3 regions of the Nonomuraea sp. NPDC059023 genome follow, and region 2 is predicted to be linked to each of the others. Evidence: riboswitches for the same ligand, from Rfam matches in the RefSeq annotation. Region 2 holds a riboswitch; each other region holds the start of a gene.
What was found. Region 2 has a riboswitch for cobalamin ahead of ACFWYW_RS09565 (ribonucleoside-diphosphate reductase subunit alpha). Riboswitches for the same ligand answer to the same signal wherever they lie in the genome.
Positions count from the first base shown of each region.

Region 1: another riboswitch for cobalamin. It lies ahead of ACFWYW_RS44650 ((2Fe-2S)-binding protein); the one in region 2 lies ahead of ACFWYW_RS09565 (ribonucleoside-diphosphate reductase subunit alpha).
Region 3: another riboswitch for cobalamin. It lies ahead of metE (5-methyltetrahydropteroyltriglutamate--homocysteine S-methyltransferase); the one in region 2 lies ahead of ACFWYW_RS09565 (ribonucleoside-diphosphate reductase subunit alpha).

Region 1 covers NZ_JBHYIO010000037.1:66,512-73,252, reverse strand. Annotated here, with positions in the region: gene ACFWYW_RS44665 (MATE family efflux transporter) at 1-1,057, opposite strand, end outside; gene ACFWYW_RS44660 (LLM class F420-dependent oxidoreductase) at 1,063-2,085, opposite strand; gene ACFWYW_RS44655 (YcaO-like family protein) at 2,105-3,256, opposite strand; gene ACFWYW_RS44650 ((2Fe-2S)-binding protein) at 3,498-4,073, opposite strand; cobalamin riboswitch at 4,372-4,495, opposite strand; gene ACFWYW_RS44645 (ABC transporter ATP-binding protein) at 4,521-6,245, opposite strand; gene ACFWYW_RS44640 (ABC transporter ATP-binding protein) at 6,245-6,741, opposite strand, start outside.
Region 2 covers NZ_JBHYIO010000004.1:296,076-302,816, reverse strand. Annotated here, with positions in the region: gene ACFWYW_RS09570 (ribonucleotide-diphosphate reductase subunit beta) at 1-779, opposite strand, end outside; gene ACFWYW_RS09565 (ribonucleoside-diphosphate reductase subunit alpha) at 818-2,980, opposite strand; cobalamin riboswitch at 3,093-3,294, opposite strand; gene ACFWYW_RS09560 (Bug family tripartite tricarboxylate transporter substrate binding protein) at 3,319-4,245, opposite strand; gene ACFWYW_RS09555 (ArsR/SmtB family transcription factor) at 4,331-4,900, opposite strand; gene ACFWYW_RS09550 (alpha/beta hydrolase family protein) at 4,981-6,363, shown strand; gene ACFWYW_RS09545 (SAM-dependent methyltransferase) at 6,373-6,741, opposite strand, start outside.
Region 3 covers NZ_JBHYIO010000012.1:255,167-261,907, forward strand. Annotated here, with positions in the region: gene ACFWYW_RS22435 (enoyl-CoA hydratase/isomerase family protein) at 1-710, opposite strand, end outside; gene ACFWYW_RS22440 (acyl-CoA dehydrogenase family protein) at 716-1,867, opposite strand; gene ACFWYW_RS22445 (CoA-acylating methylmalonate-semialdehyde dehydrogenase) at 1,873-3,369, opposite strand; cobalamin riboswitch at 3,512-3,684, opposite strand; cobalamin riboswitch at 3,750-3,923, shown strand; gene metE (5-methyltetrahydropteroyltriglutamate--homocysteine S-methyltransferase) at 4,070-6,373, shown strand; partial or broken gene ACFWYW_RS22455 (hypothetical protein) at 6,377-6,741, opposite strand, start outside.

The DNA of each region.
Region 1 (6,741 bases), on a different contig from region 2:
CGGAGGCCATCGCGGGCACCATGGGCGCCAGGCTCAGCATGGCCAGCGGCACCACCTGCCAGGCCAGCGCGACAACCTCGGGGTTGTCGCTGAACCACGACAGGACGGTGGTACCGCCGAGCAGGAGCAACCCGGCCGGCACGGCGAAGACGATCAGCAGCAGCCGGGTCCCGGTGCGCCGCCAGTGCACCGCCCGGTCCGTCTGGCCCGCGCCGATCTCCTGCCCGGCCAGGATGACGATGGACGCCGAAGCCGAGGCCATCACGGTGAAGACGATGAGCAGCAGATTGTCCACGATCCGGTACGCGGCCAGCTCCGGGGTGCCCATCCGGGCGGCGAAGCCGGCGAGGAGCGCCTCGTTGAGGTAGCCGACGCCCATCGCGCTCATCTCCGGCCAGCCGATGCGCCACAGGTCCCGTGCCACGGGCCGGCCGCCGGCGGCCACGCGGGGCAGCCGGGCGCGGCCGTACGCCAGCAGGAACGCGGTGCCCGCGACGGTGGCCGCCAGCGTGGCCAGGGCCGCGCCGGTGACGCCGAACCCGGCGGAGAAGATCAGCCACAGCCCGAGCGGCAGGTTCACCAGGTTGACCAGCAGTGCGTGCCACATCGCCGCCCGGGTCACCCCGACCCCGGAACAGGCGCTCTGCAGCGTGAAGGAGGCGGCGGCGAAGGGCACCGCGAACGCCAGCACCCGCAGGTACGCCACGCCCGGCCCGGCCAGCTCGGCGGAGGCGCCCAGCAGGCTCAGCACCGGTCCGGCGACCGCGTACAGAAGGGCGCCGATCGCGGCACCGGCCAGAAGCGAGGTACCCAGCCCGACGCGGACGACCCGGACCACGGCCGCGGGCGTGCCGGCGCCGTGCGCCTGTGCCACCTTGATCTGCACGGCGGTGGCCCAGCCGCGTACCACGACCAGGGCGATCAGGTAGACGGGCGCGGCCAGCGCGAAGGCGGCCAGCGCGGTCGTGGAGTGGCGGGCCAGCATGACGGTGTCGACGACGTTGACGACGATCTGCGTCAGCCCCGCCACCAGCAACGGCACCGTCAGTGCCCACATGCGTCTCACAGCACGGCCCGTGCCGCTTCCAGGAGGGCCGGGTCGCGATCGAGCAGGATGACCGTGTCCACCCGCGACTCCCGCCACACGGCAAGCCGCTCGGTCATGGCCTCGATCGGGCCGATCAAGGCCACCTCGTCGAGCAGCCGGTCGGGCACCGCGGCCGTGGCGGCGTCACGGTCGCCGGCGGCGAAGTGCTTGCGGATGTCGTGGGCCGGGCCCTCGTACCCCATCTGGACGACGACGTCGGCGTAGGTGTTGCGCACGCCCGGTGAAGCCGCACCGATCAGATGGGCGTAGAGCGGACGTAACCGCTCCCTGCCCGCCTCGACGGTTGCCGCGTGCGCGACGTACAGAATGGGGCAGATCTTCACCTCTCCGGCCGTGCGACCGGCCTTGGCGATGCCCGCGTCCAGCGGAGCCAGGATGGCGGCCTCGTGCTCGGGCGCGTACATCCCCGACAGCCACCCGTCGGCGAGCTCACCGGTGAGCGCCAGGTTGCCGGGCCCGATGGCCGCCAGATACAGCGGGATGCGCGGGCGGAGCGGGGTCATCTCCGAGCGAACCGGCCGCGCCCGCCCCGTCGAGCCCGCCCCGGTGTACGGCAGGCGGTACAGCTCCCCGGCGTACTCCACCCGATCCTCGCGCGCGATCGCCTTGCGCACGATCTCGACGTACTCGCGGGTGCGGCGCAGCGGCCGGTCGTACGGCAGGCCGTGCCAGCCCTCCACGATCCACGGCACCGACAGCCCGAGGCCGAGCTGGAACCGGCCATGCGACAGCACGTCCAGCGTCATGGCGGTCATGGCCGTGGCGGCCGGAGTGCGGGCCGGGATCTGCATGATCGCGGTGCCCAGCTCGATGCGCTCGGTCACGGCGGCGAGGTAGCCGAGCACGCTGACGGCGTCAGGTCCGTACTCCTCCACGCTCCACACGGAGTCGACGCCGATGCTCTCGGCGTGCCGGATCGTCGGCAGCACCTCCTCCATCGGCTCGCCGCCGTAGCCCATCGCAAGTCCGAGCCGCATGTCTTGTCTCCTCCTGGGTTCACGCGAAGGGCAGGGGAACCGGGGTCAGATCTGATGACGGCGGGATCCGGGTCCCGCCGAGAAAGGGGAACGCGGCCGGGGCGTTGCACAACAGCCCGGGCACGATGACCCGGGCGACATGCAGGTCCGCGCCCGGGACGGTGAGGTCCACGGCGTAGGCCCGGAAGCTCGCCTCACCCGTGGCGGGCGATCCTGCCGGGTGGCGCAGCCGGTCGAGCGTCTCGCCCTGCAGGCGTTCGTCCAGGTAGAGCTGGACGTGCAGGCGCACGTCGTTGACCGAACGCCAGCCGCGCCGCAGGTCGTCGAGGTAGCGGCGGTCGGCGCGGCGCGGCAGGTACGGCGGCCCGGGGTCCAGGCGCAGCAGCGCGCGTCCGGTCTCGTAGGTGCCGATGGCTTCGGTGAACGCCTTGGCGGCGGCCTCCTCGATGGTGTCCCGGCAGGCGCTGCCGAAGCCCACGACCCCGCGCTCGCGGTCCTCGGCGAAGACCCCCGCGACGATCGCCCCGAACTCCGATGGAATCTCCAGCAGCGTGACCCTCAGCCCGGATTCCGCCGCTTCTTCCATCGCTGCGGCCAGCGGGCCTGTCCCGGGCGCCGGCAGCGGGGCGGCTTCGTGGCGGCCGGCCCACCAGAGCGTGACCGCGTCACGTTCCAGCACTTCACGCAGGGCCGCCCGCCTCGCCCGCTCCCGCGTCGGGCCGGCTGCGGTTCCGGCCAGGACCGGATAGTTCGTGTACGGCTCGCCGCGGCGTGGGCCGGTGAAGTAGTTGACGTAGGCCAGCGAGGCGGGCACCAGGACCCGCTCCCCCGAGGTCAGGTCCTCGGCGGGCGCCCAGGCGATCTCCAACTCCCTGGTCATCGGGACGAACGGAAAGCCCTTGGCCGCGTACTGGGCGGGTGAGTAGAGGGCGAAGTCCCGGGGGTCGAGCGCGGGTTCGGCGAGGTCGCGGTGGGCGGCCCTGATCAGGTCGTCGGGCACCTGGTTGGCGCAGTGGCGTTCGACCGCCTCACCGATCGCGGCCAGACGAGCCGCGTCGTCGTCACCGAGGGCCGCGCCGCCGGTCACCTCCGTCCCTTGAACAGCGGTGTACGAGACCATGCCGGCGACGACAGGGTGGCGTGGCCGGTCCCGGCGCACTTCGCGGATCATGAGCAAGACCTTCCTGGGTGTGCCGGGACCGGGGAATCAGGTCTTACTCGTCGTCGTCCTCACGCCACTCGAACGGCGAGTCCACCGCGGGGGTGTGGGACTTCAGGCAGGTCTGGGGGTCATCGGGTTCGGCGAAACCGTGGTGCGCCATGTGCGTCCTCCTTCGGTGTTCTGCACGTATTGTGCAGTTGCGAACTCTTCGCGAGAACTTTAGGCACAGGCTCGTCGGGATTTCAAGAATTCATGTGTCCAGCAGCGCGCAGTCGCCGCATTTATCGCCGTCCGGCACCCGGTAATAGAGACAGCACGTGGTGCGCCGGAATGCGAGTTCCGGTGAGGTGAGGGCGCCTTTCCCGGTCAGCCCGCCGGTGGCCAGCAGCAGGTTCACCAGCCGGGCGGCCCGGGGGGCGAGCTCCGGGCGGGCGGTCGCCACGGCGCGTCCTGCTTCGGCGACGGCCGAGGCGGCGTTGCCGTACAGCAGGCCGGAGGCGACCTTCACCCGCAGGCCGCGCGCGAACGGTTCGAGGTGGCCACGCACCACCATGTCATAGAGCAGGGCGGTGACCTGCTCTTCCGTGCCGGCACGCCAGCCGGCGAGCATGGGAAGCCGCAGGCGGGCGTCGGCGTCGGCGCGGTCGAGCCGGGTCAGGTCGGGGATCACTCCGTGGGTGAGCACGGCGCCCACGACGGGCGACCAGAGGCGGGCCGCGTGGCTCAGCTGAGCGATGGAGGCGCCGATGCGCAGCTCACGGGTGCCGTACTTGGAGGCGGTGGCCGCGACCAGGTCGGCGAATCCACCCGCGTAATCGGAGGCCACGTCATGCCATCCCGCGGGGTCGCCGCCAAGATGCGGAGCGAAGAACGAACCGAATTCGGTTATTTCCTCAAGTGCGCTGCGGACGGACTCTTCCGACGCCGCTTCCATGGTTCCAGGCTCCATTCTCGAAAAGGGCATGACTAAATGGGCCGGACGGCGAATCCGGCAGTTTTTTGGAGAGGTCAGGAACTACTCACGGCGGGACCGAGCGGTCGGCGGCGCGCCATCGTCGTTCAGGCACCATGGCCTGCTCCTCTCCGGGGAGATCCGCCCCAGTTCGTCGAGGAGGCGAGCGCGTGAGTCTCCTGGCTCTCGGGTCGATGCTCGTCCCCGCCTTCCCACCCCGGAAGGTGGTGGCGTTGAGGGGATCCGCTCGCCGATCACAGTGGCGGGACCGCGCCGGAGTCGCACCGGCTTCCTCAGTCCGCGCTCGCCTTTACCCGGCCATCATGACACGGATCCGGTCAGTTGGGCCGATATGAGGCGGGTGTAGGCGCCGTCGCGGGCCAGCAGTTCCTCATGGGTGCCGGTCTCGGCGACGCGGCCCGATTCGAGCACCACGATGCGGTCGGCGGTCAGGATGGTCGACAGCCGGTGCGCGATGATCAGCGTGGTCCGGTCACGGCGGACGGAGGCCATGGCGGCGGCGACCTCCTGCTCGCTTTCTGTGTCGAGGTTGGAGACGGCTTCGTCCATGATGAGGATGGGCGCGTCCTTGAGGATGGCCCGGGCGATGGCGATGCGCTGGCGCTGGCCGCCGGACAGGCGGGTGCCGAGTTCGCCGGGCAGGGTGTCGTAGCCGTCGGGCAGGCCGGTGACGAACTCGTGGGCCTGGGCGGCCGTGGCGGCGGCGATGACCTCCTCAAGGGTGGCGTCGGGGCGGCCGAGGCGGATGTTGTCGGCCAGCGGGATGTTGAACAGGTAGACGTCCTGGGGCACCAGGGTGATGCGGCGGCGCAGATCGTCCTGGGGGAAGTCGCGGATGTCGTGGCCGCCGATGGTGATCGATCCGGAGGTCACGTCCCACAGGCGCATCAGGAGGCTGGCGCAGGTGGACTTGCCGGCGCCGGAGTGGCCGACGAGCGCGACGGTCTGGCCGGGTCCGAGGGCGAAGGTGACGCCGGTCGCCGCCTCGGGGAGGGCGGGGCCGTACCAGAAGGTGACGTCGGTGAAAACCACGTGAGGAGCGATGGGGCCGGGCGGCGGCGCGCTGACGCGGTCGGTGACCGGGGCCGGGGTGTCGAGGAGCGTCATGATGCGGGCGCCGGCGGCGGTGACGAGGTTGAGGTCGCGGGCGACGTCGGTGACGGCGACGACGGGGGCGAAGGTGGCGGCCGACAGAACGACGGCGACGGGAAAGAGCAGGGGCTGCAGGGAGCCGGCCGTTACGAGGAAAGCGGCGGTGAGCAGGACGGCCAGCAGGCCGAAGGTGGCCAGGGCGTTGGTGGCGGCGTGTTCGAGGCCGGAGCGGCGACCGTGGGCGAGTTTGGCGGCGAGCAGGAGTTCGTCCTGTACGGCGAGGCGGTCGAGCTGGCGCTCACCGGCGCCGGAGGTGATGAGCTCGCGCAGGCCCTGGAGGGTGTCGACGGCTTCGGCGTTGAGTTCGCCGACCCGGGCGCGGAGTTCGGCGCCCTGGGCTTCGGCGCGTCGGCGCAGCCACCTGGGAACGAAAGCCAGCAGCACCAGCGCGGGCGCCAGCGCGAGGGCCAGGGCCGGGTGGAAGACGCCGAGGGCGGCGAGCGCGGCGACAGGCACGGTGGCGGCGCTGACCAGCGGGCTGAGCGTGTGGGCGAACCACAGCTCCAGCTGCTCGACGTCGGAGATCGCGGTGGCGCCGAGGTCTCCGGAGCGGCGTTCCAGCAGGTAGCCGGGCGCCAGGCGGTCGAAGGCGGCGTAGACCCGGCCGCGCACGTCGGACAGCACGCGGAAGGCGGCCACGTGCGCGAGGTAGGACTCCAGCCAGGGCGTGAGGGCGAGCAGCGGCAGGAGCAGGCCGAGGGCGATGAGGCCACCGCGCAGCTCGCCGGGCGTGGCCCCGGTGATGGCTCGGCTGACCACCCATGCTCCGACACCCGCCGAGGCCAGCATCACGACGTGGTGGGCGATGCCGCTGACGACGGCGGCGACCAGCAGCGGCCGGTGCGGGCCGAGCAGGCGCAGCAGGGCGAACATCAGACGGATCCTTCCTGGGCGGCGACCAGGCGGGCATAGGCGCCGCGCCGGTCGAGCAATGTTCGATGGTCGCCTTCCTCGACGATGCGGCCGTCGGCCATGACGATGACCCGGTCGGCGTCGCGGACCGTGGACAGCCGGTGCGCGATCATCAGGGTCGTGCGGCCGCCGGCCAGCGTGTCGAGGGCTTGCTGGATGCCGGATTCGTTGGCGGCGTCGACGCTGGAGGTGGCCTCGTCCAGGACGAGGATGGGGGCGTTCTTCAGCAGGGCGCGGGCGATGGCGATGCGCTGGCGTTCGCCGCCGGAGAGTTTGAGGCCGCGTTCGCCGACGATGGTGTCCAGGCCTTGGGGCAGGTCGTGGACGAAGCCGGCGCGGGCCGCGCCGATGGCCGCGTCGAGTTCGGCGTCGCCGGCGTCCGGTCGGGCCAGGGTGAGGTTGTGCCGGACGGTGCCGTGGAAGAGGTAGGTGTCCTGGGAGACGACGGCGACGAGCG
Region 2 (6,741 bases):
TCCAGGTACTCGCGCATGTGATCGACGTTCATGCCGCCGATGCCGTCGCCGCACAGGTCGCGGGCGAAGGCCAGTTCGGCCGCGACCGCCTCCTCGATCATCTGGGTGACCTGCTCGCCCAGCTCGTCGTCGAACAGGTCCGGCTCCTCGGCGCGTACGGTGTCCACGACGCTGAAGGCGAACTCCATGTGCATCGACTCGTCGCGGAAGACCCAGTTGGTGCCGGTGGCCAGGCCGCCGAACAGGCCGCGGGAGCGGAACCAGTACACGTAGGCGAACGCGCCGTAGAAGAACAGGCCCTCGATGCAGGCGGCGAAGCAGATCAGGTTGAGCAGGAAGGTCCGCCGGTCCTCCCGCGTCTCCAGCCGCTGCAGGCTGGACAGCGAGTCGATCCACCGGAAGCAGAACTCGGCCTTGTCGCGGATGGAGGGGATGTTGTCCACCGCGGCGAACGCCTTGACCCGCTCGTCCGGGTCGGGCAGGTAGGTGTCGAGCAGCGTCAGGTAGAACTGCACGTGCACCGCCTCCTCGAAGAGTTGCCTCGACAGGTAGAGGCGCGCCTCGGGGGCGTTGACGTGCTGGTACAGGTTGAGGACCAGGTTGTTGGCCACGATGGAGTCGCCGGTGGCGAAGAAGGCGACCAGGCGGTTGATCAGGTGGCGTTCCTGCGGCGACATCTTGGCCAGGTCGGCCAGGTCGGAGTGCAGGTCCACCTCCTCGACCGTCCACGTGTTGCGGATGGCCGCCCGGTAGCGCTCGTAGAAGTCGGGGTAGCGCATCGGACGGAGCGTCAGGTCCATTCCGGGGTCTAGCAGCATTACTGGCACGCCTCGCAGTACTCGGGGTTCTCCAGGGAGCAGGCGACCGCTTCCTGGACGGGGGTCGTCTGAACGGTGGTCTGCGCGATCCGGGTGGCCGGTCGTGAGCGCAGGTAATAGGTGGTCTTGATGCCCTTCTTCCAGGCATAGGCGTACATCGAGGAGAGCTTGCCGATGGTGGGCGTGGCCATGAACAGGTTCAGCGACTGCGACTGGTCGATGTACGGCGTGCGCGCCGCGGCCAGGTCGATCAGCGCCTTCTGCGGCAGCTCCCACGCGGTGCGGTAGAGCACCTTCAGCTCATCCGGGATGCCGGGGATGTCCTGGACGGAGCCGTCGGCGCGCTTGATGGCGTCGCGCATGTCCTGCGTCCACAGCCCGCGCTCCTGAAGGTCACGCACCAGATACCGGTTGACCTGCAGGAACTCACCCGACAGCGTCTCGCGCTTGAACACGTTGGACACCTGCGGCTCGATGCACTCGTAGCACCCGGCGATGGAGGCGATCGTCGCCGTCGGCGCGATGGCGATCATGAGCGAGTTGCGCAGCCCGGTCTCGGCGATCCTGGCGCGCAGCGCGTCCCAGCGCTCGGAGGCGCCGACGCCGTAGTGGTCGGGGTGCAGCACGCCCTGGGCGGCGCGGGTGTCGTCGTAGGACGGGTGCCTGCCCCGCTCGACGGCCAGGTCGGAGGAGGTGGCGTAGGCGGCGAGGGCGATCTCCTCGGCGATCCTGGTGGACAGCGCCAGCGCCTCGGGCGAGTCGAACGGCAGCCGCAGCGCGAAGAACACGTCGGCCAGGCCCATGACGCCGAGCCCGATCGGCCGCCACCGCTTGTTCGCCTTCTCGGCCTCGGGCGTCGGGTAGAAGCCCAGGTCGATGGTGCGGTCGAGGAAGCGCACCGCGGTGCGGACGGTGCCGGCCAGCCGTTCCCAGTCCAGGCCGGTGCCGGTGACGTGGGCGGCCAGGTTGACCGACCCGAGGTTGCAGACCGCGGTCTCGCCGTCGCTGGTCACCTCCAGGATCTCGGTGCACAGGTTGGACAGGTGGATGACGTTCTCCGGCCTGGCCGTCTGGTTGGAGACGCGGTTGGCGGCGTCCTTGAAGGTCATCCAGCCGTTGCCGGTCTGGGCGAGCGTGCGCATCATCCGGCCGTACAGGGTGCGGGCCGGGATCTGCCGCGTGTACAGGCCCTGCTCCTCGGCGGCGCGGTAGGCGGTGTCGAAGGCGTCGCCGTACAGGTCGGTGAGGTGCGGGACCGTCTTGGGGTCGAACAGCGACCACATGCCGTCGGACTCCACGCGGCGCATGAACTCGTCCGGCACCCAGTTGGCGAGGTTCAGGTTGTGGGTACGACGGGCGTCCTCACCGGTGTTCTCCCGCAGCTCCAGGAACTCCTCGATGTCGGCGTGCCAGGTCTCCAGGTAGACGCAGGCCGCGCCCTTGCGCCGGCCGCCCTGGTTGACGGCGGCGACGGAGGAGTCCAGCGTGCGCAGCCACGGCACGATGCCGTTGGAGTGCCCGTTCGTGCCCTTGATGAGCGATCCGCGCGAGCGGACCCGGGTCCAGGAGATGCCGATGCCACCGGCGTACTTGGACAGGCGGGCGACCTGCCCGTACCGGTCGTAGATGGACTCCAGCTCGTCCCGGGGCGAGTCCAGCAGGAAGCACGACGACAGCTGCGGCCGGCGGGCGCCGGAGTTGAACAACGTGGGAGAAGACGGCAGATAGGACAAAGTCGACATCAACGCGTACAGCTCGGCGGCCTCGCCGACCGTCTGGGACAGGCCGCAGGCGACGCGGAGCATGAAGTGCTGCGGGCGCTCCAGCACCTTGCGGCTCTCGGGGTGGCGCAGCAGGTAGCGGTCGTAGACCGTGCGCAGGCCGAAGTACTCGAACCGCTCGTCGGCGTCGGCGTCGATGAGCGCGTCCAGCTGTTCACGATTTCGCCGGACGAAGTCGGCGAGCGCGTCCTGGATCAGCCCGGCCGCGTGCGTGGCGGCGATGGAGTCCGAGAACGAGCGGACACCGTGGCCGGCCGCCTCGTCGGCGATCTCTTCGGCCAGCAGCCGCGCGGCGACCCGGGAGTTGGCCGGGTCGGCGATCACGCGCGCCGCCGCCTCCTCGATGGCCAGCCGCCGATCCATCTCAACGATCTGCGTCACGTGCAACACTCCTCGCGAGCGAGCTTTCCCCCTGCGAAGGCACGCGAGAGCGCACGCGGCAAGCACGGAGATCCCCCGGCCGCGCAGCCCCCGGGCCCTCCCTCGAGGCCCAATGGACAAGACAACCGCTGGCAGGTCTTCGGGCTCGCGGGCGTCTCAACGCGTGAGTCCTACTGGCCGTCGCTTCCCGGACCTGGGTCCAGTGCTCATGACGGCGGTCGTTCCCGCTTACCGCTGCGGGGCAGCCCTGGAATCGCACCAGGTTCCCTTTTGCTCCGCCTCCGGGGAGGCGAACCAGCGACAGTGCAGGATCCTACATCTAGTGGCCGATCCCGCAACTATCCCCGGTATGTTGTGCTCGGCGTGTCGAGCATGCCGAGTTCACGGAGTACTCTGCGGGTACGGGCGGACTCGGTGGCCAGCCACGTGGCGAAGTCGTCGCCGCTGAGCGGGATGGCCTCCCAGCCCCCGTTACGGCAGGCCTCGTGCCACGGCGCCGACCGGGTCGCGTCCTCCATCATGCGCACCGCGGCGCCCCGCCGTTCGCCGTCCATCGCGGCGGGCCCGACCACCGCGCACCAGTCGGCGAAGTCGACCCGCACCCCGCACTCCAGGAGCGTCGGGGCATCGACGCCGGGGACCCGGGCGGCCGAGGAGACGGCCAGCGGCCTGATCCGGCCGGAGTCGAGCCGGGCCCGCCAGTCGCGCAGCCGCCCGGTGGCCGCCGCGACCTTGCCGCCCTGCATGGCCGCCGCCACCTCCTGGGCGCCCGGGTAGCCGGTGTAGTCGATCTTCCTGACGTCCACGCCGAGCCCCTGCGCGACCAGGCCGAACAGCAGGTGATCGGGCTCACCCAGGGGCCCGCCGGCCAGGTAGGTGCGCTCCGGCTGGGCCAGCAGGTGGGCGGCGAAGGCGTCGAAGTCCTTGAGCCGCGAGTTGGCCGGCACCACCAGCACCTCGACGTTGCCGGTGAGCCTGGCCAGCGGCGTGGTGGTGACGTGCATGGGGCGCTGGTCGTTCAGCTCGGCGGCGGCCAGCGCGGGCAGGCCGGTGACGGTGACCGTGGTCGTGCCGCCCGTGCCGGTGGCGGGGTAGCCGGTCCTGCGCAGGGTGCGGTAGAGAGCCTGCGCGACCGGGGCCCATCGCTCACCGCCGGGGACGACGCCGACGGGGCCGAGGCCGTGCGCGCCGCCACCCGCGGTGGCGCATCCGGAGGCACAGGCGGCCAGGCCGAGCCCGAGTGCGAAGAACTGCCGACGCCGCATGATGCCCCTCCCCGAACCCCGATAGACCTCCCATTACATGAGGTTATTGGCAGATCACACGGTGTTACACATCGGGGGGCACTCTTCACGTATCATCGGCCGGCAGCGCGAACATCCTGATGTAGAGCGGGCGGGCGTCCGGGGGCGCGTCGTCGGCCCGGTGGCCGTACTTGGCCAGCAGCGCGATGTACTCCTCGAAGAAGGCGTCGAGATCCTGCTTGGTCATCCGGCCGAAGCCCCGCGAGGCCTTGGCCCAGTCGGGGTCGCGCCGATAGGCGGCCCCGAAGCGGTCCAGCAGCGCACGGTCCTCGGCCATGCCGATGCGGTAGAACTCCTCCAGCACCGCGCGGCTCTCCGGCGCCACGTCGCGGAAGTTCGGCGTGCGGATGTCGCGTGGCATGTCGGCCTTGCGCCACCAGCGCTCGCGGCCGGCCGAGCGCTCGGGGATCTCCTCGATGAAGCCGTACTTCTCCAGCTGGCGCAGGTGGTAGCTGGTCGTGCCGGTCTTGGCGCCGAGCAGCTCGCCCAGCGTGGTGGAGGTGGCGGGGCCGTGCACGTTGAGGTGCGTCAGCATGCGCCGGCGCATCGGATGGGCCAGGGCCTTCAGACGCTCGTGATCGTCGAGATACAGCGGCGCCCCATCCTCATCCCTCATGAGGAGAGAGCTTAGTCCTGCCGGATGATTTCTGCAGACATGTCTTTGCCGAGACCTCTCTGCAGAGTAGCGTCGGCAGCATGAAGAGGTTAGTGATCATGGTGTTCGCGCTCGTCTGCGCGTTCGTCCCGGCCGTTCCCGCGCTCGCCGCCGACGGGCTGACCGTCACCGAGGTCGCCTTCCGCGGCAGCGGCGGCCTCCCGATGCACGGCAGCGTGCTGGTCCCCTCCGGCGCGCGCGGGCCGCTGCCCGGCCTGGTGCTCGTGCACGGATCCGGCGGCGGGACCCCGCGCACGAAGCTGATGACCGAGGCCGAGGCCTTCGCCCGCCAGGGCCTGGCCGTGCTGGTCTACGACAAGCGCTCCGAGGGCTACTCGATGACCGTCCGCGACTACGGCCAGCTGGCAGAGGACGCGCTCGGCGCGCACGCGACCCTGCGCGCGTTCGCGGGGGTCGACCGGGACAACGTCGGCATCTGGGGGCTGAGCGAGGGCGGCTGGGTCGCCCCGCTGGCCGCCACCCGCTCCAAGGACGTCGCGTTCGTGGTGATCGTCGGCGGCAACGCCATGCAGCCGCTGCGCCAGCAGACCTGGGCGGTCGCCGCCGGGCTGCGCAACGCGGGCGTCAGCGGCCCGGTGCCCGACCGCGGCGTACCCGCCGTCTACCGGCTGCTGGCCGGCGCCGGGCAGTTCCCGATGCCCTGGCACGACGCGCAGGCCGTGCTCGCCCGGGTCACCCAGCCCGTGCTCGGCATCTGGGGCGCCCACGACCTGCTCACCCCGCCGCGCGAGACCCCGCGGCTGCTGGCCGAGGGACTCTCGCACGAGCACTACACGCTGCGCTACTTCGCCGGCGCCGACCACGCCGCCCACCTCACGCCCGACCGCGGCGTCACCCGCTCCCCCGAGCTCGCGCCCGGCTACGCCGAGGCCGTCGGGACCTGGGTGAAGCGCGTCGCCGCCGGGCGGCTGCCCACCGCGGAGAGCGTGGGCGAGCTGCCCGGCCAGGCGTCGCTGACCGTCGCGGTCCCGCCGCCGGCCTGGTGGGAGTCGGCCGCGGTGCAGGTGGGGGCGCTGGTGCTGTTCCTCGTGGCCTTCCTGGGCTACCCGGTCTGGGCGCTGGTCAGGCGGGTGCGGGGCCGTACCCCGGCGGACATGAGGGCGGGCTGGCCGCGGACGGTGGCGATCGCCGCGCCCGTGGCGGCCTTCGGCGCGCTGGCCTACCTGTTCTACTCGATCATGACGGGCGGCAAGCTGGGCTCACCCGGCCCGCTGGTGGCCGGCCGCCCGCTCGTCTGGCTGGTCCTGCAGGCCCTCGCGGTGCTCGCGCTGGTCGCGGCCGTGCTCACGGTACCCGCCGCGCGCCGCGCGCGTGGTTCCGAGCGGGTACGGCTGGCCGTCCTGCTGACCGGCGCCGCGGCCTTCCTGCCCTGGGCGCTCTACTGGGGACTGCTGGTGCCCTGAGGCCGCGGGCTAGTGGGGGCGGCCGGGTTTGCGGCCCATCGCGGCCCGCAGGTACGGCGGCAGCCGGTCCTCACCGACCAGCCGGGGCGTGTCGGGGCGCCACTCGGTCACCTCGACCAGTCCCGGTTCGACCAGCTCGAAGTCACCGAAGAAGCCCAGGATCTCCGCCTCGGTACGCCCCACGGCCCCGCCGGCGGAGGAGCCGCGGTAGATGTTCTTGGCCTCCTCCTCCGCCTCCGGGTCACCGAGCGTCGGCACCGCGTGCGTGAGCACCAGGTAACTGCCCGGCGGCACGGCCTCGCGCAGCACCGCGACCATGCCCGCCGGGTCGTCGGCGTCCTGGACGAAGTGCAGGATCGACACCAGCAGCACCGCGAC
Region 3 (6,741 bases), on a different contig from region 2:
AACTGCTCGACGATCTCCGGAACGCTCTCACCGGAGTAACACACGTCGATCCAGGAGCGTTGCGCCGGCAGCGACCCTTCTGGAGCGGGTACGGCATGAGCCGCCAGCGCCGCCGTGACCCCGTGCGCCGCCGCGCTCTGCCGGAAGGCGGGCAGGTCGGCCGAGGGCACGAAGTGGTCGGCCAGGCCGCAGGCGATGGCGTCGCCCGCCCCGATCGTCGTCCCGGTCAGCGCGAGGTGCAGCCCGATGTCGCCGGGAGCGCGCGACAGCAGGAAGGTACCGCCCACGTCGGGGATCAGGCCGATGCCGGTCTCCGGCATGGCCAGCCTCGTGCGCTCGGTGACCACGCGGACGCTGCCGTGCGCGGAGACGCCGACGCCGCCGCCCATGACCAGGCCGTCCATGAGCGCGACGTACGGCTTGCCGTAGCGGGCGATGCGGGCGTTGAGCAGGTATTCGTCGCGCCAGAACGCGGCGGTGGCATCGCCGCCACCCTGCCGGATGTCCTGGTAGATCGAGCGGATGTCGCCCCCGGCGCACAGCCCGCGTTCGCCGGCGCCGCTGATCAGCACGGCCTGGATCGTCTCGTCCGTCTCCCACGCCCGCAGCGCGGCGTCGATGTGCCGGACCATGTCGTGGGTGAGCGCGTTGAGCGCCTTCGGCCGGTTGAGCAGGATGTGGCCGAGACGGCCGTCCTGCCTGGTCTCCATGTCCATCAGGCGGCCCCGCTCAGATTGCCGGTGAGGCCGCGGGCGACGATGACGCGCATGATCTCGTTGGTCCCTTCGAGGATCTGGTGCACCCGCAGATCGCGCACGATCTTCTCGATGCCGTATTCGGTGAGGTAGCCGTAGCCGCCGTGGAGTTGCAGGGCGCGGTTGGCGACGGTGAACCCGGTGTCGGTGACGAAGCGTTTGGCCATCGCGCAGAGCTCGACCGCCTTGGGGTCGCCCTCGTCGAGCGCGGTGGCCGCGCGCCACAGCAGGGCGCGGGCGGCCTCGAGTTCGGTCGCCATGTCGGCGAGCTGGAACTGCAGCCCTTGGGCGTGGGAGAGCGGCGCGCCGAACGCCTGCCTGTCGCCGAGGTAGGAGGTGCTGGCCTCCAGCGCGGCCCGCGCGCCGCCGAGCGAGCAGGCGGCGATGCCGAGGCGGCCGCCGTTGAGGGCGTTCATCGCGATCCGGAATCCGTCGCCCTCCCGGCCCAGAAGCCGGTCGGCGGGGACGCGTACGCCGTCGAGGACGACCTGCCGGGTGGGCTGGGCGTTCCAGCCCATCTTCTCCTCGTTGGCGCCGAAGGACAGGCCGGGGTCGTCGCGTTCGACGACGAACGCGGAGACGCCGCGCGCGCCGGAGACGCCGGTGCGGGCCATGACCACGTACACCTGCGCGGCCCCGGCTCCGGAGACGAACTGCTTGACGCCGTCCAGGACGTAGGCGTCCCCATCCCGTACGGCTCGCGTCGCGAGCGCCGCCGCGTCAGAACCGGCGCCAGGCTCGGTCAGGCAGTAGCTGGCCAGGCTACGCATCGAACACAGCCCGGACAGCCAGCGCGTGCGCTGCTCGATGCTGCCGTAGTGGTCGATCATCCAGGCGACCATGTTGTGGATGGAGATATATCCGGCAATGGACGGACAGCCGGTGGCCAGCGTCTCGAAGATCAGCGTGCCGTCGCGGCGGGACAGGCCCGAGCCGCCGAACTCCTCGCTGACGTAGACGCCGCCGAGACCGAGGTCGGCCGCCTTGGTCAGCACGTCGACCGGGAAGTGCTTGCGCCGGTCCCAGTCGATCGCGTTGGGGGACAGGTGCTCGTGGGTGAAGCCGGCGACCGCCTCGACAATGGCGAACTGCTCCTGCGTCAGTACGGGCATCGGCCTCAGCCCATCGTCGGGATCGTGAAGCTGGCGCCCTCGCGAATGCCCGACGGCCAGCGGGAGGTGACCGTCTTGGCCTGGGTGAAGAAGCGGATGGAGTCGGTGCCGAACTGGTTGAGGTCGCCGAACATGGAGCGTTTCCAGCCGCCGAAGGAGTGATAGGCGACCGGGACGGGGATGGGCACGTTGACCCCGACCATGCCGGTGTTCACCCGGCGGGTGAAGTCGCGTGCCGTGTCGCCGTCGCGGGTGAAGATGGCGACGCCGTTGCCGTACTCGTGCTCGCTCGGCAGCCGCAGCGCGTGCTCGTAGTCGTCGGCGCGCACGATGGACAGCACGGGCCCGAAGATCTCCTCGCGGTAGATCCGCATGTCCGGCCGCACGTGGTCGAACAGGGACGGGCCGATGAAGAAGCCGCCCGGCTCCGGCACGTCGGCGTCCCGGCCGTCGACCACGAGCTCGGCGCCCTCGCTCACGCCGATCTCCACGTAGTCGCGGACGCGCCGCAGGGCGTCGGAGCCGACCAGCGGGCCGAAGTCGGCGCCGGGGTCGTCGCTGCGGCCCAGGCGCAGCTCGCCGATCCTGGCCACCAGCCGTTCCCGCAGCGCGTCCGCGGTCGCCTGTCCCACGGGGACGGCCACCGAGATGGCCATGCAGCGTTCGCCCGCCGAGCCGTAGCCGGCGCCGATCAGCGCGTCCGCGGCCTGGTCCAGGTCGGCGTCGGGCATGACGATCAGGTGGTTCTTGGCGCCGCCGAAGCACTGGGCGCGCTTGCCGTGCGCGGTGGCGGTCGTGTAGACGTGCTCGGCGACCCGGGTGGAGCCGACGAAGGCGATCGCGGTCACCCTGTCGTCGGTCAGCAGGGTGTCGACAGCGTCCTTGGCGCCGTGGATCACGTTCAGTACACCGGGTGGGAGGCCGGCTTCGGTGAGCAGTTCGGCCAGCCGTACCGGAACTGATGGATCACGCTCGGACGGTTTGAGCACGAAGGCGTTGCCGCAGGCGACGGCGGGGGCCAGTTGCCACAGCGGGATCATGGCGGGGAAGTTGAACGGCGTGATCCCCGCGACCACCCCCAGCGGCCGGCGCATGGAGTAGACGTCGATCCCGCTGCCCGCGTTGTCGGTGAACTCGCCCTTGAGCAGGTGGGGGATGCCCGCGGCGAACTCGACCACCTCCAGGCCGCGCTGGATGTCGCCGTCGGCGTCGGCGACGGTCTTGCCGTGTTCGGACGACAGTAGCCGGGCCAGGGTGTCGCGTTCGGCCTCGACCAGGTGCAGGAACCTCAGCAGCACGCGGGCGCGGCGCTGCGGATTCCACTCCGCCCAGGCCGCCTGGGCTTCGGCGGCGTCGGAGATGGCCGCCCTGGTCTCGTCCGGAGTGGCCAACGGGACTCTGGCCTGGACGGTTCCGGTGTTCGGGTCGTGGACGTCGCCGAAGGTGCCCGAGATGCCGGGGACGTGCTTGCCGCCGATGAAATGGGACAGTTCACGGATCATGGAGCCTGCTTTCGCCAGGTGGACCCGAGGATGGGCATGCAAAGGAGGGCAGGTCAGAGGTGAGTGACCGCCGTCGCCATCGGATCACCTGGGCCGCGGGCGCGTTCCGGTGCCATGCGTGTTCGCTCCATCCTCGTGGACAACACATGCCAGAACTCGCGGCCGGTATCCTGACTCCCGGATCAGCGCACGTCATCCGGCCTTCCCGGCTTTCGCCAGTGGCACTGTCGAGCGATGACGCACATCCCCGGTCACAGTGGCGGGACCGTGCTGGATTCACACCAGCTTCCCTGCACCGCGAGCGTTCCTGTTGAAAATATAGTTGGACGTCCTAGTAAGTCCAGTGCCGGCTTCCCTTGGCTTAGGGTGGGGGTCGCAGTTGGTTCGCCCCGTCAGCCAGGCGAGGCGTCGTAAGAGGGAACCCGGTGCGAATCCGGGACTGCCCCGCAGCGGTGAGTGGGAACGACCGCCGTCACCAGCACTCGGCCCCCGGGGCCGGGGAAGCGACGGCCAGTAGGCATGTGCGACGCGCCCGCGAGTCCGAAGACCTGCCACTGCCCGCGCGCACCCCGCGCGCGGTGCATCGGACGGCCTCGAGGGAGGGCTGGGCGACCACGCGGGCCAGAAGTGTGCCCGCGCCTGGGCCGTGCCTTCGCTCGAACGCCGGGGATGTTCCCCGTGACTCGCGAAGGAGAGTTCCGTGACCGAGCGTTCGCTCGCCACCGTGTACGGCTACCCCCGCCAGGGACCCGGCCGCGAACTGAAGAAGGCCGTCGAAGGCTACTGGGCGGGCCGGATCACCGCCGCCGAGCTGGAAGCCGCCGCCGCCGGCCTGCGCCGCGCCGCCTGGCGTGAGCTCACCGACGCCGGCCTCGGCGAAGTCCCCTCCGGCGACTTCTCGCTGTACGACCACGTGCTGGACACCACCGTCATGGTCGGCGCGATCCCCGAGCGGCACCGGGCGGCCGTGGAGGCCGACCCGCTGGCCGGCTACTTCGCCATGGCCCGCGGCACCCAGGACGTGGCGCCGCTGGAGATGACCAAGTGGTTCGACACCAACTACCACTACCTGGTCCCCGAGCTCGGCCCTGACACCGTCTTCACCGCCAACCCCGGCAAGCAGGCCGCCGAACTGACCGAGGCCCTGCTGCAGGGCCACAACCCGCGCCCGGTCGTGCTCGGCCCCGTCACCTACCTGCTGTTGTCCAAGCCCGCCCCCGGCGTCGAGCCCGGCTTTCAACCGCTGTCGCTGCTGGAACGGCTGCTGCCCGTCTACGCCGAGATCCTCGCGTCGCTGCAGTCGGCGGGCGCCGATTGGGTGCAGTTCGACGAGCCCGCCCTGGTCCAGGACCAGCCGCAGGAGGTACTCGCCGCCGTCGCCGCCGCCGCCTACGCCCACCTCGGCGGGCTGACCCGGCGGCCCAGAATCCTGGTGACCAGCTACTTCGACCGGCTCGGCGCCGCCCTGCCCGTGCTGGCCGCCGCCCCCGTCGAGGGCCTCGGACTCGACTTCACCGGCTCGGCCGCCGCCAACCTCGACGACCTGGCCGCGGCCGGCGGGCTGCCCGGCAAGCGACTGGTGGCCGGGGTCGTGGACGGGCGTAACATCTGGATCAACGACCTGGAGAGGTCGCTGGCAACGCTCGCCACCCTGCTCGGACTGGCCGAGCGGGTGGACGTGGCCGCCTCCTGCTCCCTGCTGCACGTCCCCTACGACACCGCGCTGGAGACCGACCTCAATCCCGAGGTGGCCGGCTGGCTCGCGTTCGCCCGCCAGAAGGTCGCCGAGACCGTCACGCTCACCCGCGGCATCAGCAGGGGCACCCACCTCATCGCCGAGCAGGTGGACGCCAACCAGGCCGCGCTGCGCGCCCGCGCCGAGTCCCCGCTGACCCACAACCCGGCGGTCCGCGCGCGCACGACGGCCGTCACCGCCGCTGACAGCCGTCGCATCAGCCCGTACGGCGAGCGCGCCGCCGCCCAGCGGGCCAGGCTGAAGCTGCCGCCGCTGCCGACCACCACGATCGGCTCGTTCCCGCAGACCAGCGAGTTGCGCGTCGCCCGTGCCGACCTGCGCGCGGGCCGTATCGACCAGGCCGCCTACGACGAGCGCATCGCGGCCGAGATCCGCCAGGTGCTCGCCTTCCAGGAGGAGGCCGGGCTCGACGTCCTGGTGCACGGCGAGCCGGAGCGCAACGACATGGTCCAGTACTTCGCCGAACAGCTCGACGGCTACGTGGCCACCCAGCACGGCTGGGTGCAGTCCTACGGCAGCCGCTACGTCCGCCCGCCGATCCTGGCCGGCGACATCTCCCGTCCCGAGCCGATGACGCTGCGCTGGACCACCTACGCCCAGTCGCAGACCAGCCGCCCGGTCAAGGGCATGCTCACCGGGCCGGTCACCATGCTGGCCTGGTCCTTCGTCCGCGACGACCAGCCGCTCGGCGAGACCGCCCGCCAGGTGGCGCTGGCCCTGCGCGAGGAGGTGGCCGACCTGGAGGCGGCGGGCACCACCGTCATCCAGGTCGACGAGCCCGCGCTGCGCGAGACGCTGCCGCTGCGCGCCGCCGACCGGCCCGCCTACCTGGAGTGGGCCACCGAGTCCTTCCGCCTGGCCACCTCCGGCGTACGCGACGACACCCAGATCCACACCCACATGTGCTACGCCGAGTTCGGTGAGATCCTGGCAGCCATCGACGACCTCGACGCCGACGTGATCAGCCTGGAGGCCGCCCGCTCCCACATGCAGGTGGCGCACGAACTGTCCGAGGGCGGCTACCCGCGCGAGGTCGGGCCAGGGGTCTACGACATCCACTCGCCGCGGGTACCGGGCGTGGAGGAGGTCGCGGGCCTGCTGCGCGCGGGCCTGGCGGCCATCCCGGTCGAGCGGTTGTGGGGCAATCCCGACTGCGGGCTGAAGACCCGCGGCTGGGAAGAGGTCCGCAGCTCGCTGACGAACCTCACCGCCGCCGCCCGTCAGGTCCGCGAGAACCCGACCGGCTGAAGCTCAGTGCATGGTGTAGCAGTGGTGCGTGGCGTCCAGCCAGGTCTTGTCGAGTTCCTGGCCCACGATCCTGCCGACGGCCACCAGGGCGGAGGTGAAGGATTCGGCCGGTTCGGCGACGGGCTCGTCCGGGTCGGCCGGGTCGAGGTTGAAGCGCAGGCCGCTCAGATAGGGGTCGAGCGCGTCCGGGTCCAGGCCGGAGCGCTCGTCGGTGTCGTAGATGTCGAGCACGGTGAGCAGCTCACCGGATCGCGCGAACTTCAGCAGGCAGTCGCCGTGGAAGTCCCAGCTGATCGCCAGTGCTTGCCCCTCGCCGCCGGTCAGCGCGAGGACGGCGTCGTCCTCGGCGATCCGGTGATCACCGATGA